2 regions of the Diaphorobacter sp. J5-51 genome follow, and region 2 is predicted to be linked to the other one. Evidence: riboswitches for the same ligand, from Rfam matches in the RefSeq annotation. Region 2 holds a riboswitch; the other holds the start of a gene.
What was found. Region 2 has a riboswitch for cobalamin ahead of bluB (5,6-dimethylbenzimidazole synthase). Riboswitches for the same ligand answer to the same signal wherever they lie in the genome.

Region 1 (8,328 bases), on a different contig from region 2:
GGCGTGACGTATCGCTGTCAGATCTCTACCAGCGGAAGTGACGAGTCTGTTCTCATCGACGTGGAGAAATCCAGCTACGCATCGCTGCCTTACTGGATGCGCCATCGTGCGTATGAGGGCGCGCTGCGTGTCGGCGTGATTGCCGAAGGACTGGGAAACGCCCGAACCACGCCAGGATATTTGCCATCGGTGCGACGACTACCAAGGTCTGCTCTGTGCCTTGCAGATGGGTGGGTTGCGCGCGCTGGCCGCGGAGCGCCGGATTTTCTGAGCAGGTATTGAGGTCACTGGCACTCACCCGGAGCGAGGGCGCAAGCGATTACCGGAGAAAAGGTGTCTGCGAATGCCGCCGGACCGGCATCCTGAACCGGGGGTTCAGGTGGGCGAGGGCAGCCAGGCGTTGGGTTCATCTGACGCGAGATGATCACGCTCACCGGGCGATGTACCAAGCCCGTGCTCAATGAGCATTGGTTCAAGGAAATATAAAGCCCGGCAGCACCGCAGACATGTTCATTGTAGTGGGCTGCCCGTGTGCGGCCAGGGGCCAGGCTTTTGCCGTAATGGTTATAGGAGGCGCCCATCCTCGCCCAGCGCCTCGTCCAGGCGCAGGAGCAACTGCTGCACGCGCTCATCGCTGTCGTGCACGTGCGGCGCGACCGGGGTGGGGGCCATGCGCGCAGGGGCTGAGGCGGCTGCCAAATCGGCGGCTTCGCGGTCGGCGATCTCGAAAGCCAGGTTGAGGGCCGCCAGCACGGCGATGCGCTCGCGCGCGCGTACTTTGCCCGCGTCACGGATGCGCGTCATGGCGGTATCCACGCGCTCGACCGCCTCCAGCAGGCGCGACTCCTGGCCGTCCGGGCAGGCCAGGAGATAGCTTTGCTGGAGGATCTGTACCTCGATCTGCTTCATGGCGCGTCTTTCGTCTCGGCAGTGCCGGGGAGTTCGGGCTCGGCAGGCAGGCGGTCCAGCAATGCGTTCACGCGGGCACGGGCCGCCTGCAGGCGGGATTGGAGGGAATCGCGCTCCTGGGTGAGCGCCGCGACCTGTTGCGCCAACAGGGCATTGGTGCGCTGCAACTCGGCATGGCGCAGCAGCAGCCGCTCAACGCGCTCGGCGATCTGGTCGATGGAAGAGGGGGAGGCCATACGCTGCCGATTGTAGGGATCGGCGTGCGAACCATCGTAAAATTGCGCAGTTGGTGCTAGCGGCGTGGTTCACATGCCGCAGTTCAACGGGAAGCAGGGAGGGGCCCTCCGCCATGGAGTGCGTCCTGTGCCTGCGCTGCCCCCGCAACGGTCAGCGGATGAGCCGTACTTCGGCTCCCTCTTCATTGACAAGCCACTGAGCGCCTTGAACAAGCGTTTGGGAAGGCGATGCAGAGCGTTCCGCCAGCCCGGATACCGGCCAACGAGGTGGCTCCGCGTTTCCTTTTGTGAAACCTGGGCCGTTATGCCCAGGTGCCGACGGGGAGGTCGGCCGTGGCGATCTCTCTGTTTGCCCCACATGACAAACACCCGTCCGTTCAATGTGCGCTTGAGTGCGCTTTCCGTGCACGCGCGCGTCGCCGTGCTGCCGCTGGCGCTGGCCGCCGCTTTCCCCGCCGTGTCCCAGACCCTGCTGGCCCAGGCAGCCACAGAACCCCAACTGCGTGAAACCGTCATCACGGCAACCCGCGTGGCCCGGCCGCTGGCCGACATCGTGTCCGATGTGTCCGTCATCGACCGTGAAACCATCGAGGCCAGCGGCGCGGTAGGCGTCATTGACGTGATCTCGCGCCTGCCAGGCGTGCAGATCACGCGCAATGGCGGCCAGGGCAGCAGTGGCAGCGTCTACCTGCGCGGCGCGGAGTCGCGCTTTACCGCCGTGTACCTGGACGGCGTGCGCCTGGACTCGCAATCCACCGGCGGCGTGGTGTGGGAGCAAATCCCGTTGTCGCAGATCGACCGCATCGAGGTCGTGCGCGGGCCAGCGGCTGCTGTGTACGGCTCGGATGCCATGGGAGGCGTGATCCAGCTCTTCACCAAAAGGGGTGAGGGTGCGCCGGCGCCCTACGTGGGCGTGGGCCTGGGCAACCAGGGCACGCGGACGGTGCAGGCCGGCGTGAGTGGCGGCACCGAGCAGGTGGACTATGCGCTGGGGCTGTCGCATGAGCGCGCCGATGGCTTCAGTGCCCGCGTAGGCTCCGCCTACAACCCGGACAAAGACGGCTACCGCCGCACCTCTGCCAATGCCCGACTGGGCGTGCAGTTCGACACGACCCATCGCCTGGAGGGCACGCTGCTGGCCAGCAACCTCAACTCGCAGTACGACGGCAGCAAAACGGCCGACGACCGCAATCACCACCAATTGCGCACGGCCAGCCTGGCATGGCTGGCCAAGTGGAGCGACGTGTACAGCACGCGCTTGCAGGTCACGCGGGGGCAGAGTGAATACAGCACCCGGCCCAACTTCTACATGACCGAGACCACGCTGCACAATTACCTGCTGCAAAACGAGTGGCGCCTGGGCGCGCATCTGTTCACAGCCGCGCTGGAGCGCCGCGAGGACGAACTGCACAACCCCGCCACCGAGTTCGTGGGCGACCTCCGGCGTGACCGCTCACAGAACGCGCTCGCGCTGGGCTATGGCCTGAACCAGGGCGCCCATACGCTGCAGGCCAACCTGCGCTATGACGACGACAGCGAGTTCGGCGGCAAAAGCACGGGCAGCCTGTCCTATGGCTACGCCATTACGCCGCAGTGGCGCGTCACCGCAGCGGCCGGCACGTCCTTCCGTGCACCCACGCTCTACCACCGCTTCAGCGAATACGGCGCGCCCGACCTGCAGCCCGAGAAGGGGCGCAACGTGGAGCTGGGCGCGCGGTGGACGCAAGGAGAGAGCAGCGTGGGTGTCGTGGCGTACCGCAACCGCGTCAGCAACCTCATCAATTTCGGCGCCGCGGGCCGCTGTGATTCCAGCTTCGGCTGCTACGAGAACGTGGGCCGCGCCGAGTACAAGGGCGTGACGCTGTCGGCCGCGCACCGCATCGCGGGCGTGTCGCTGCATGGCTCCATCGACTGGCAGAACCCGCGTAACCTGGACAGCGGCAAACTGCTGGCGCGCCGTGCCAAGCGCTACGCCACGCTGGGTGCCGACACCTTGGTGGCAGGCTGGACGCTGGGGGCAGAGCTCTACGCATCTGCGCGCCGGTACGACAACGCGGCCAACACCAACGTACTGGGCGGCTACACCACGCTCAACCTCTACACCAGCAAGCGCGTGGCGCGCAACGTGACGCTGCTGGCCCGCGTCGACAACCTGGCCGACAAGGACTACCAGTTGGCGCGCACCTACGCCACCGGCGGCCGCACGTTCTACGTGGGCCTGAAGTGGGCGCCGCAGTAACGTCATCACCGACTGCCACACCATGAGCCGCTGTCCCGCCCTGGTCATCGCCGCGCCCGCCTCTGGGCAGGGCAAGACTACCGTCACCGCCGCTTTGGCGCGCCTGCACACACGCCAAGGCCGGCGCGTGCGGGTGTTCAAGTGTGGGCCCGACTTCCTGGACCCGCACTGGCACCAATTGGCCAGCGGCGCCCCCGTGCACCAGCTCGATCTGTGGATGACCGGCGCGGCAGATTGCGCGCAGCGCCTGCGCGCCGCGGCGGCCGAAGCAGACCTGCTGCTCATCGAAGGGGTGATGGGATTGTTCGACGGCGAGCACAGCGTGGGCGACCTGGCGCAGCGCTTTGGCATACCGGTGCTTGCGGTGGTGGATGCCTCTGCCATGGGGGGCACGCTGGGCGCCATCGTGCATGGGCTGCGGCACTACCGTGCGGGCTTGCCATGGGCCGGTGTCTTGGCCAACCGCGTGGCGGGCGACCGCCATGCGCAGATGCTGCGGGACGGCTTGGCCGACGCTGCGGACTGGCTGGGTGCGCTGCCACGGGTCGTGGGTGACGCTGCGGGCGGCAGGGAGCCTGGTGGCCTTCTGCCCGAGCGGCACCTGGGACTGGTGGCAGCGCACGAACTGCCCGATGCCCTGCAGCGGCTGGACGCCGTGGCCGATGCGCTGGCCGGCACGCCCCTGGGCCGCATGTCCGCCGCGGACCTGCAGCGCTGGGCAGTGGACTTCGGCGGCACGCCCGTGGGCGGTGCCGCCATCACGCCGCTGCTGGCCGGCCGCACCGTGGCCGTGGCGGCGGATGAGGCTTTCTGCTTCATCTACGAAGCCAACATCGATACCCTGCAGCAGCTGGGCGCGCGCGTGGTGCGCTTTTCGCCGCTGCGCGACGCTGCGCTGCCAGCCTGCGACGCGCTGTGGCTGCCCGGCGGCTACCCCGAGCTGCACGCCGATGCGCTGGCCGCCAATACGGCCATGCGCGACAGCCTGCAGGCGCACGTGGCGGCGGGTCGGCCCGTGTGGGCGGAGTGCGGCGGCATGATGGCGCTGCTGGAGTCCATCACCCTGGCCGACGGGCGCCGCGTGCCCCTGTGGGGGCTGCTACCGGGTCATGCCACCATGCAGCGGCGCCTGGCCGCGCTGGGGCCGCGCGCGCTGCGCATGGGCACGCATGAGTTGCGCGGCCACACCTTTCACTACTCGGTCACCGACAGCCCGGCCGCCGTGTGCGCACGCGCCCAGCGTCCGGACCCTGCAGGGGCACCGGACGACGGTGAAGCCGTGTACCGCCACGGCAGCATCCACGCGAGCTACTTTCACGCATGGTTTGCGTCCAGCCCGCAGGCGACCGCAGCCTTGCTGGGCGCGGAGGCGGGGCCATGAACGCGGCGCCGCAGACCACCATCGCCCGCAGTGAACTCATCCTGGGTGGACAAAAGAGCGGCAAGTCGCGCCGCGCCGAACTGCTGGCGCGCCAGTGGCTGCAGGCCGCGCCGGCACACCGCGCGCTGCTGCTGGCCACCGGCCAGCCGTGGGACGACGAGATGCGTGCGCGCATTGCCCGCCACCAGCGCGAGCGTGCCGAGCGTGTGCCCGGCCTGCAGACCGTGGAAGAGCCGCGCGATCTGGCCCACGCCCTGGCGTGCCACAGCACCCCACAGACCCTGATCGTCGTGGACTGCCTCACCCTGTGGCTCACCAACTGGCTCATGCCGGCCGACCCCCAAGATGTAGAGCAAAAACAGCCTCTAGCGCCCGATTGGCAAGCGCAGGCAGCTCACTTTTTTGAAGCGTTGACGCACGCGCCCGGCCCCGTGGTGCTGGTGGGCAACGAGATCGGCCTGGGCGTGATCCCCCTGGGGCGCGAAGTGCGCGCCTTCGTGGACGCGCTGGGCGCCCTGAACCAGCGCGCGGCGGCAGCCTGCCAGCGCGTCACGCTGATGGCGGCGGGCCTGCCGCTTGCCCTGAAGGACGCACCATGATGCCTCTTCGCTGGCGCCGCCAGCTTGCTGCCGCCGGCTGGCTGCTGGGCCTGCTGCTGGCCTTGCCCAGCGTCCACGCAGTAACCATCACCGACGACCGGGGCCGCGCGCTGCGATTCGACCAGCCGCCCCAGCGCATCGTGAGCCTGCTGCCGTCGCTGACCGAGAGCGTGTGCGAGCTGCAGCGCTGTGAGCGCCTGGTGGGGGTGGACCGCTACTCCAACTGGCCCGCGTCCGTGCGGCGCCTGCCCCAGGTGGGCGGCGGGCTGGACCCGAACATCGAGGCCATCGTCGCGCTGCGCCCGGACGTGGTACTGCTGTCCGTCAGCAGCCGCGTCAGCGACCGGCTGGAGGCGCTGGGCGTGAAGGTGCTGGCGCTGGACCACAAGACCCATGCGGACGTGCGCCGCGTGCTGGGGGTGCTGGGTGAACTGCTGGCCGTTCCGCCGGAGCACGGCGCGGAGCGCGTGTGGCGCGTGATCGATGCCGCCGTGCAGGCCGCCGCGCAGTCGCTGCCGCAGCGCGCGCGCGGGGCGCGGGTGTTCTTCGAGGTCAGCCGCGGCCCCTATGCGGCGGGGGCCAGTTCGTTCATCGGCGAGACGCTGGTGCGCCTGGGCGCGCGCAACGTGGTCCCGCCCGAGCTGGGGCCCTTTCCGCGCCTCAATCCCGAGTTCGTCCTGCGCGCACAGCCCGACGTACTGATGGTGGCGAACCGCAGCATGCAGCCCATGACCCAATACCCAGGGTGGAACCACCTGGCCGCGGTCAAGGCGGGCCGCGTGTGCGACTTCGGCCCCGAACTGTCAGACGTGGTGGTGCGCCCCGGCCCGCGCATGGCCGAGGCCGCGCGCATCATGGCCCGTTGCCTGGCGGAGAAGTACGAATGAGCGCGCGCCTCCCGCAGCCCTCTACCATGGTGGCGACCACCGCCATGCCAGCCACCTATGCCACCTCCTTGCACCCCGACGCCAGCGGCCGCCGCGCGCGCTGGCTGGGCCTGTGGCTGCTGGCCGCCAGCGTGGCCCTGCTGCTGCTCGGCGCCAGCGTCGGCAGCACGGGCTTTGGCAGCTTGCTGAACCTGCGCGGCGACCCGCTGGCGCAGCAGATCGTGTGGGACATCCGCCTGCCGCGCACGCTGGGCGCATGGCTGGCCGGAGCGCTGCTGGGGCTGGCGGGCGCCATTGCCCAGGGGCTCTTTCGCAACCCGCTGGCCGACCCGTACCTGCTGGGCAGCGCGTCGGGCGCGGCGCTGGGCGGCGCCGTGGCCATGGCCGTTCTGGGTGTGTCGCCCAGCACGGCGAGTTGGCTGGCGCGACTGGGCGTGACGGGCTTGGCCTTCGCGGGTGCTGCGGGCGCCGTGCTGCTGACGCTGGTGTTGGCCCGTGGTGTGCAACACACGCTACGCCTGCTGCTGGCGGGCGTAATCGTGGGCGTGGTGCTTGGCGCTGCGCGCGACCTGATCCAGGTGGCGCAGCCCGCCATTCTGGAGCCGATGCAGGTCTTCACCATGGGCAGTTCGGCCTTCGTGGGCTGGCAGGCCTGCGCCATCATGGCTGGCGGCTGGCTGCTGTGTGCCGCCACGGCCTGGGCGTTGTCGCGCCTGCTGGACGGGTTGATGCTGGGCGAAGCCACGGCCGCCAGCCTGGGCCTGCCCATCGTGCCCATGCGCGCTGGGCTGGTGCTGGCGCTGGCCCTGGCCACCGGCACGGCCGTGGCGCACACCGGGCTGATTGCCTTCGTCGGGCTGGCGGCGCCGCACCTCGTGCGATCGATTGCGCGCGTCACCCACCAGTGGCACGTATGGCTGTCCAGCCTGATGGGCGCGGTGCTGCTGCTGGCCGCCGACATCCTGGCGCGTTGGGTGGTGGCGCCGCAGGAACTGCCCGTGGGCGTGCTCACCGCCGCGCTGGGCGGCAGCTACCTGCTGTGGCTCATGCACCGCCGGGTGCTGGGAAGCTCGCTATGAAGAACATAGCTGTTAGCGCACGCCAGATAAGCGCCAGCATCGCAAATGCCTCTATGTTGCGCGGCATTGACCTGGACCTGCCCGCTGGCCGCTGGACCAGCGTGGTCGGCCCCAATGGTGCGGGCAAGTCCACGCTGCTCAAGGTGCTGGCAGGCCTGCTGCGCCATGCGCGTGTGCAAGGACGGGTGCAGTTGCTGGGCCGCGCGCTGGCCGACATTCCCCCGCGCGAGCGCGCCCGCCAACTGGCCTGGCTGGGCCAGAACGAGTCCGCCGCCGAAGACCTGCCCGCCTACGACGTGGCCATGCTCGGCCGCCTGCCGCACCGTGCCTGGATGGCGCCGGCCAGCGATGCCGACCATGCCGCCGTGCAGCAGGCGCTGCACACTACACAGGCGTGGGACTGGCGCGACCGTCCGCTGTCGGAACTGTCGGGAGGCGAGCGCCAGCGCGTGCTGCTGGCGCGCGCGCTGGCCGTGCAGGCGCCGGTGCTGCTCATGGACGAACCCCTGGCCAACCTGGACCCGCCGCACCAGACCGATTGGCTGCACACCGTGCGCGACCTGGTGGGGCAGGGCGGTACCGTGGTCAGCGTGCTGCACGAGGTATCCATCGCGCTGCAGGCCGACGACATGCTCATCATGGCCGCCGGCGGCGTGGTGCACCACGGGCCATGCCAGAGCACGGCCACGCACGCCGCGCTGGAGCAGGTGTTCGAGCGGCGCATCCAGGTGCGCGAGATCGACGGCCTGTGGGTGGCGCTGCCCCGCATGGAGCGGTGAACGCGCTGCGCCCCTTTTCCCTTGAACCCCTTGCGGCCGGCGGCCGGCCGCAGAGGGCATGGAGTGTGAACGCATGAATTTGGACGCCGGTTTTGCCCAGATCGCGCAGGTGCTGCTGTGGCCCGTGCCCGTGCGGGTGGCACTGGCCTTTCTCCGTGCCCTGTGGATGCGCGGCGCCATGCGCATGCAAGCCTGGCAGCGCTGGCGCCTGCCGCATCA
Region 2 (8,328 bases):
GGCGCGCCCCTCAGCCGGCGACAATCGCCGCCCATGAAGCCCCAGGACATCGAGCCCTTCTTCGCGGCGCTGCAGGCCGCCAACCCGCAGCCCAACACCGAGCTGGAATACACCAACGTATTCGAGCTGCTGGCCGCCGTGCTGCTGTCGGCGCAGGCCACCGACGTGGGTGTGAACAAGGCCACGCGCCGGCTGTTTCCCGTCGCCAATACGCCGCAGGCCGTTCTGGAGCTGGGCCTGGACGGCCTGGAGGGCTATATCAAGACCATCGGCCTGTACCGCACCAAGGCGAAGAACCTGATGCAGACCTGCCGCATCCTGGTGGAGCAGCACGGCGGCCAGGTGCCGCGCACGCGCGAGGCGCTGCAAGCCCTGCCCGGCGTGGGCCGCAAGACCGCCAACGTGGTGCTGAACGTGGCGTTCGGCCAGCCCACCATGGCGGTGGACACGCACATCTTCCGCGTGGGCAACCGCACCGGCCTGGCGCCCGGCAAGAACCCGCTGGCCGTGGAGATGCAGCTGCTGCAGCGCGTGCCACCGCAGTATCTGGTGGACGCCCACCACTGGTTGATTCTGCTGGGCCGCTACGTGTGCCAGGCACGCAAACCGCGCTGCTGGGAATGCGTGGTCGCACCCTGGTGCGACTACGAGCCGAAGACGCCGGCGCCGTTCAACGCGGGTTGATCAACCTTGCGGGGTGCTGCCGCGGCAGCCGCCGGCATCAGCGCACGCCCTGCGCCACCAGCTCAGCCACCAGCGGCTCTCCCAGGTAGTGCGGGCCGTCGAAGGCCAGCACCTCCCACCCCTTGTAGGCATCGATCTGCGGCAGGAACTCCGCCGCCGTGGCGCTGCGGAACCCGCCTTCTGGCGCGGGGCGAAAAGCCTCGGCAATCATCTGCACGCGCGCCTGACCCAGGCGGTAGGTCAGCACCTGCAAGTACTTCAGCGCAACCTCCGGACTGCGCGCATGCACGCCCACGCCGTCCTGGAAGAACACCCCTACGTCGCCCGGCAGCCAGCGCTCGATCCAGTCCGCCAGCACGTGCGGGCCGAGGTTGGCACTGTCATAGGCGCTGATCCACAGCGGGCGTGGCAACTGCGCCAGGCCCTGGGACCACTCTGGCCCCGGCAGCCAGGTGGGATCCACCTCCAGGGGGAAATACCAGCCACCCAGCCTCAGCGGGAGCCGCTGCACGATGGGCACCAGGGCGTGCGCCTGCTCCACCAGCAGCGCCACCGAGGCACGTGCCTGCGCCTCGCCATGCATGGCCGCCAGGCCCACGATCACCTCCTGGGCCCAGGGCTCGGCGGCGATGCGCTCCCAGTCGGGTAGCTCAGCCGCGATCGGAGGCAGGCCGGTGCCCGGCACAAAAGCCTGTGAATCCACCGCCGTCCATTGCACCAACAGGCGGCGAACGCCCAGTTGCGCCCAGTTGCCCTGGGGGCGCAGCGTGCGCAGGCTGGGCTGCCACACCATGCCGCCGAGGTGGCGCAATGGCGCGCCGCACGACGGCGGCAAAGACACCGCGCACGGCAGCATGGCCGCCATGGCCACGCGCCGTGTCAGGGTCAGGGCTTGCGCTGGCGGCTGGGTGAGGTCCACGTGTAGCCCATGGCCGTCAGGCCATCCACGATTTCCTTCAGGTGCGTATAACCGCGCCCGTCATACTTCTGCGCCTGGGACTCAACCGCCAGGAAGGGGTGGAAGAAGAACGAGGCAAAGCCGTCACGCACCACCTTCTGGTAGCGCGCGTTTTCCAGCACCTCCTTGGATGTCAGCTCCTCATCTGCTCCGAACTCGAAATACTGCAGGTTGCCCAGGTTCTCCGGCAGCACGCGCAGGCCGTAGCGGTCGCGCTCGATGACGAAGGGGAAGAACTGGTCCACCATGTAGTCCCCGGCCTGGAGGTCGGGCTGGTCGGACGTGTAGTACCAGGGTTTCAATAGGTCACTTGGTAGAGAAGATTCTTACTACTTTTTCATCAATTGGCAAATTCGATCGATAGTATTTAGCTATTTACCCAGTGCGTGATAGGACGGCGTCTGGTTGCACAGCCCCTTCGAATTCCTCATGCGCCCATCCTGAAGATGGCAAGTGCCGGCAAGACACTTAGCGCATCGCTCCGTCCACCCCGGCCGCTTGAAAACTCGCCATCTCGCGCAGCACGCGGCATGCCGACTCCAGCAACGGCCAAGCCAGAGCGGCACCTGAGCCTTCTCCCAAGCGCAGCCCCAGGTCCAGCAGCGGCTGCGCCTGCAAAGCCTGCAGCATGTGGCCATGGCCCCGTTCGCCGGAGCGATGGGCAAACACACAGCGCTGCAGCACGGCAGGCGCCAGGCGCACGGCCACCAGCACAGCCGCGCAGGTGATGAAGCCGTCGACCACGATCACACGACGCTCGGCGGCGGCCTGCAGCACGGCGCCGGTGAGCGTGGCGACTTCAAAACCACCCAGGGCGGCCAGGGCCTCCAAGGGCTGCCTAGCACCGGCGTTGGCCGCCAGCGCCTGCTCCAGCACGGCCTGCTTGCGCGCGATGCCTGCCGCATCCAGTCCCGTACCGGCACCCGTGCACTCGGCCAGCGGCACGCCTGCCAGACGCGCCAACAACAGCGACGCCACGGACGTGTTGCCGATGCCCATCTCGCCCAGCAGCAGCGCGTTGCCGGGCATGGCGCGCACGATATCCATGCCGTTGCGCAGCGCCTGGGCGCACTGCGCCTCGGTCATCGCAGGGCCGACGCTCGCGTCCTGCGTGCCCGCCGCCACACGGCAGTGCACCAGGCGAGGCGCATCGGGAACGGCGTCGCGCGCGGGTACTTCGCGCGCCACGCCGCAGTCGGCCACGGTGAGCTGAAGGCCGTGCTGGCGCGCCAGCACGCTCACGGCTGCGCCGCCTGCCAGAAAGTTCTCGACCATCTGCCAGGTCACGTCGCTCGGGTAGGCCGATACGCCCTTGGCCGCCAGGCCATGGTCGCCCGCGCACACCAGCATCTGCGGCGCCTGCAGCATGGGTGATTCGGTACCTTGGATCTGGCCGAGACGGAGGGCGAGTTGCTCCAGGCGCCCCAACGCACCCAGTGGTTTGGTCTTGTTGTCCAGCTTGTGCTGCAGGGCCTGCGTCAGCGGCAGATCGGTGAGGTCAGCAACGAAAGGCAGGTCAATGATCATGGCGTGTTTCGATTGTCAAAAAAGGTCCAGCGCAACCCCGACTCACGGGGCGCACATCCAGAAGTGGCCGTATTGCGGGGCGGGCCCCATGCGTTGTGGCTGGCTTATGCCGGTGCGGTCTGGCGACTGCACTGCGCCGCAGCCTGGTCGCACCGCAGATGCGCGATGAGCGGCTGCTGGTCGTCGCGCTGCCCCCATTGCTCGAAGTACACCAGGTCTTCCACGGGCAGGCGTGGCAGCCAGCCAGCGGTTTCCAGTTCGGGCTTGGCATGGAAGTGGCTGACATAGCCGACACACAGGTAGGCGATGGGGGTGATGCCTTTGGGAATACCCAGCGCCTGCTGCAGGTCGGCCTGGTGAAAGATGCTCACCCATCCCACCCCAAGCCCTTCGGCGCGCGCGGCGAGCCACAGGTTTTGCACGGCACAGACGCTGCTGTACAGGTCCATGGTTTTCATGTGGGTACGCCCTACCACCACCGGACCGGTGCGCTCGCGGTCGCACGTGATGCAGAGGCCGATGGGCGACTCCAGAATGCCCTCGAGCTTGAGACGCTGGTACACCGCGCGCTTGTCGCCCTCGAACATACCGGCCGCTTCGGCATGGGCCTTGGCGAAGGCATCATGCACCCGGCGCTTGGTGTCCTGCGATCGAACCACCAGGAAGTTCCATGGCTGCATGAAGCCTACGGAAGGCGCATAGTGCGCCGCGGTCAGGATGCGGCTGAGCACCTCGTCCGGTACCGGGGTGGGCAGAAACTGCCCGCGCACATCACGGCGTGAAAAGATGGTGCGGTAAATGGCGTCGCGGGCCTCTTGCGTAAAGGCGTGAACGCTTTGCGTGGCTTGCGCCTGCGCGGTATTCATGGCAGTCCCCTGTGCGTGAATAGGTCGCACGCTGCCTGGCCTTGCAGCGCGATGAACGTTCAGGCCGGTCTTCTGGCTTGGATTCATCTGACCCGCCGCGCCTTCCCGGCCTTGGCAGCCAGTGGCATTGAGCGGGGGTCATCTTCCTTACAGCGTTGGGCACGCGGCGGACTCCAACCGCCTTCCCGATTCTCCCTTTGCCTTGCGGCAGCGGGCACCTGAAGACGGGGATGATAACAACCGCAGTTATCGTCCTTTACTGCACAGCGAGGGCATCCAACACCCCAGGCTCGAAGTGCCGTGCGATGCCGACGGCCAGCCCCTCAAACACCGCATCCAGCGTCGGAGCGTCGGCACCGAACAGTGCCCGCAGCACGGCTGCGTCCTCGAACAGGCCGTGCAGGTACAGGCCCAGCACATTGCCCCCGGGGTTCTGCCACGCCAACCCGGGCATGATTTCGCGCGCCACATCGCCGCTGGCTGCCATGGCCGGGTGCTGAGCAGTCTGGCCGTGGTGGATTTCATAGCCTTGCACAGCCACGCCGGCGAGATGCCGCCAGGCGCCTTGTACGGCGCCGAAGCACTGGCGCGTGGGCCGCACGGTCTTGGTGGCCTCGAAGCTCGTCACCAACGGCAGCAGGCCCAGGCCTGGGCCATTGCCGTCCACCCCCACGGTGTCGATCAACGCCTCGCCGAGCATCTGCAGTCCACCGCAGACTCCCAGCACACGGCCACCGCGTGCCGCATGGGCAGCAATCGCCGCGTCCAACCCCTGTGCGCGCAGCCAGGCCAGGTCAGCCGCCGTGGCCTTGCTGCCGGGCAGGACGATCCAGTCGGCGCCCTCCACATCCGCTGGGCTGCACGCCCAGGACAGACGCACACCCGGCACATTTTTGAGCGGCTGGAATTCGTCCAGATTGCTGATGCGCGGATACGCCACCACGGCGATGCGCGTATGCACGGCACCGACGGCGGTGGAGCGCATGTCGAACACGCCGTCCTCCTCGGGCAGGCCGTGGTTCCACTGCATCGGAATGGTGGCGACGACGGGCACGCCGGTCTTGTCCTGCAGCATTTGCGGCGCTGGCGCCAGCAGTGCCTCGTCGCCCCGGAACTTGTTGAGCACGAAGCCAGCGATGAGCGCGCGTTCTTCCTCGGGCAGCAACGCCCATGTGCCAAACAGGTGGGCAAAGGCGCCGCCGCGGTCGATATCCGTCACCAGCAGGCAACGCGCCTCAGCATGGCGCGCCACGCGCATGTTGACCACGTCGCTGGCGTGCAGATTGATCTCTGCCGGCGAGCCCGCGCCTTCGATGACCACCACGTCGTTCTCGGCCCGCAGTGCGTCCAGCGCCGCCGCGATCTGCGGCCACACACGCTGGCTGCGGCCGCGCCATGGCAGTTGCGAAAGCTCATCGCTCACCTGACCCAGCAGCACCACCTGGCTCTTCGTGTCCGCTTCGGGCTTGAGCAGCAGCGGGTTCATGCGCACGTCGGGCACGGCCCGCGCTGCCAGCGCCTGGAAATACTGGGCGCTGCCAATCTCGCCGAACTGCTCGCCCGGTGCAGCCACCACGCGCGCGTTGTTGCTCATGTTCTGCGCCTTGAAAGGCGCCACCTTCAGGCCCTGGTTGCTGTAGTAGCGGCACAGCGCGGTGGCCAGCCAGCTCTTGCCCGCGCCGCTGGTGGTGCCCAGCACCATGACGCAGCGCGCCGGCCCGGGTCGGGTCTTGTTCATTGCGATTCCTTGTAGAGGCGCCACGATACCTCCAACGCCCGCTGCGACTGCGGTGGCAGCACGCCCAGGCGCACATGCCCGGGCAGGCCAAACGAGGTGCAGTCGCGCAGCTTGACGCCACGCGAGCGCAGCCATTGCAGGAAGGTCCCCACATCTTGCACCGGCGGACATGCCGTGAAGAAGTTGGCGAGACTGCCCGGCGCAACGGCCCAGCCCAGGGCCGCGCACAGCGCCAGTTGCGCGGCCTTCCATTCGCGCAGGGTCGCCAGCGATTGCGCGAGCCATGCCTGCGTATCCGGCCGGACCCAGGCCGCCAACAGGGCAACACCGTCGGCACCGACCGGCCAGGAGGCCGCCAGCGCCTGCACAGCGGCGACACTGCCATCGGCGACCGCTGCACTCGGCGCAATGGCATAGGCCGCGCGTACGCCGGTCAGGCCCAGCGCCTTGTTGGGCGTCCACATCTGCCAGGCGGCATCAGGCGCTACGGTGGCGGCTCCCTCCAGGCGCAGTGGTGCATAGGCGCAGTCCAGTATGCGCAACACGCCGACAGGGGCCGGGGCGCACCACGCCGCCAGTGCAGCATCGGTCGTTCCCAACGGGCTGGCGGGCTCGCACGCCCAGTGCAGCGCCGGCTCAGAAGAAGGAGTGTGGCGGCAGTCCAGCCCCCACACTTGGGCCGCGCGGGTGTAGTCGCCGTAGCCATGCGCGGGCACAGCGACCTGGCGCACGCCGCTGCGTGCCGCGTGCGCGGTGATGCGATGAATGAACTCGCTGGCGCTGGCGGCGAGCACCACGCGCTGCACCGCCACGCCGTGGAACGTGGCGATCTGCGCGCGCAGCGCGGTGTAGGCCGGGTCGGGGTAGTGGGTGAAGTCACTCTGTCGGAGCGCCGCGATGGCCTGCGGACAAGGACCGCAGGCGTTGGCGTTGGTGGAGAAGTCATGCAGCGGCACGCCCAGCGCATCCGGGCCGCCGTGCTGTGGCGCATGGTCAGACATGGGTGTGCACTATAGCTATCAATAACAGAGCTGCTACCGCAAGCACCACAAGCGCTAGCAGTGTTTTTGATGCCAAATGCACCGCACGCTGCGTGTCCGCGGCCTGGGGCGCACGCCCGGGGGCGTTCAACACGTACACACCAGGTTTGGACAGGCGCACCCCCAACGCCAGCGCCATGGCGCCCATGGGCCAGCCGCCGTTGGGCGACGGCGTGGTGCGCGCCTGCAGCCGCAACGCGCCCCAGCGCACGCCGCCGCGCGCCGCAGCCCACAGCAGCAGCGCCGTGAGCCGCGCCGGCAACCACGACAGCACGTCGTCCGCCCGCGCCGCCCATTTGCCGGCCCACAGCCAGTAGCGGCCGCCGCGCATGCCCGGATAGCCCCACATGGCGTCGGCGGTGTTGGCAAAGCGGTACAGCGCCGCGCCCGGCAGGCCCAGCAGCACGAACCACAACAGCGGCGCCACCACCGAGTCGCTCAGGTTCTCGGCCAGGGATTCTATGGCGCTTTCGCGCACGGCCGTGGCATCGAGCCGCTGCACATCGCGGCTCACCAGCCAGGCCAGGCGCGCGCGCCCGGCCTCCAGCGACTCGCCCAGCGCCGCCTCCACCGCCAGCACCTCGCCACGCAACATGCGCCAGGCCAGCAGCGGTTTCAGCAACAGCCCCAAGGCCAGCGCCGCGCCCCAGGCCGGCAAATGGGCCCATGCCGCCCATTGCAATGCCGCAGCGCCCCCAAAAACCATAGCTGCCAGCGCGCACCAGATAATCGCCGCAAGCCAAAAAGACCATAAATCACGCCCCGTGGCCCGCACCGGCGCCACGCGCGCACCGCAGGCGCCCAGCGCCCGCCCCATCCACACCACGGGGTGCAGGGCCGCGGGCGGCTCGCCCCACCAGCGATCAACAGCCAGGGCCAGCAGCAGGGCCGCGGCGGCCACGGCGGCATCCAATGTCCAGAACAACATGCGACGAGCCTACCGCGAATGCGGGATGCGGACGCCCACCCGCTGCCGTGCGCGCCGCCCGTCGGCATGGCGGCTCCGCTCGTCCATCTGGCAGGTGTCAAGCAGACATGTCACAAATAGCATCAGCGGCATGCAATCGTTGCCCTTGTCTTGCCCGCCGCGAACCCATCCGCGCCATCGCCTCGGGGCCCTCTCGCGCGGTTTCACGGCCATTGAGCTGATGGTGGTCGTCGCCATCGTGGCGGTGCTCGCCGCGCTGGCGGCACCCAGCTTCACGCCCCTGATCGAGCGCTGGCGCGTGCGGCAGGCGGTGGAAGGGCTGCAGTCCTCGATTTACCTCGCACGCTCAGAGGCCATCAAACGCGGTGGCGGCATCGTCATACAGAAAAACGCCAACACTGCCCAGTGCGCGACAAGCGCCAAACAAGAGTGGGACTGCGGCTGGTTCGTGTGTGAAGACACCAACAACAACGGCAAGTGCGACAACACCGAGTCTGTGCTGCAGAGCGTTGAAACGCCTTCAAAGGTTCAGGTCACCCGGACTGGCGGCGGTGAAACCATCCAACTCAACCGCTGGGGCCTGGTGA

Region 1: it holds a riboswitch for cobalamin, as region 2 does, so the genes downstream of both, OX89_RS12115 (TonB-dependent receptor domain-containing protein) here and bluB (5,6-dimethylbenzimidazole synthase) in region 2, are expected to answer to the same signal.

Annotation. Positions count from the first base shown of each region.
Region 1 is NZ_JSYI01000085.1:29,550-37,877, forward strand. Features, by position in the region: gene OX89_RS12105 (cell division protein ZapA) at 565-909, opposite strand; gene OX89_RS12110 (hypothetical protein) at 906-1,145, opposite strand; cobalamin riboswitch at 1,180-1,424, shown strand; gene OX89_RS12115 (TonB-dependent receptor domain-containing protein) at 1,504-3,384, shown strand; gene OX89_RS12120 (cobyrinate a,c-diamide synthase) at 3,407-4,765, shown strand; gene OX89_RS12125 (bifunctional adenosylcobinamide kinase/adenosylcobinamide-phosphate guanylyltransferase) at 4,762-5,364, shown strand; gene OX89_RS12130 (ABC transporter substrate-binding protein) at 5,361-6,251, shown strand; gene OX89_RS12135 (iron ABC transporter permease) at 6,296-7,330, shown strand; gene OX89_RS12140 (ABC transporter ATP-binding protein) at 7,327-8,109, shown strand; gene OX89_RS12145 (hypothetical protein) at 8,183-8,328, shown strand, end outside.
Region 2 is NZ_JSYI01000023.1:41,558-49,885, reverse strand. Features, by position in the region: gene nth (endonuclease III) at 34-684, shown strand; gene OX89_RS02805 (hypothetical protein) at 722-1,603, opposite strand; gene OX89_RS02800 (DUF2334 domain-containing protein) at 1,570-1,944, opposite strand; gene cobT (nicotinate-nucleotide--dimethylbenzimidazole phosphoribosyltransferase) at 2,111-3,169, opposite strand; gene bluB (5,6-dimethylbenzimidazole synthase) at 3,274-4,035, opposite strand; cobalamin riboswitch at 4,080-4,272, opposite strand; gene OX89_RS02785 (cobyric acid synthase) at 4,292-5,773, opposite strand; gene OX89_RS02780 (aminotransferase class I/II-fold pyridoxal phosphate-dependent enzyme) at 5,770-6,774, opposite strand; gene cbiB (adenosylcobinamide-phosphate synthase CbiB) at 6,767-7,741, opposite strand; gene OX89_RS02770 (GspH/FimT family pseudopilin) at 7,872-8,328, shown strand, end outside.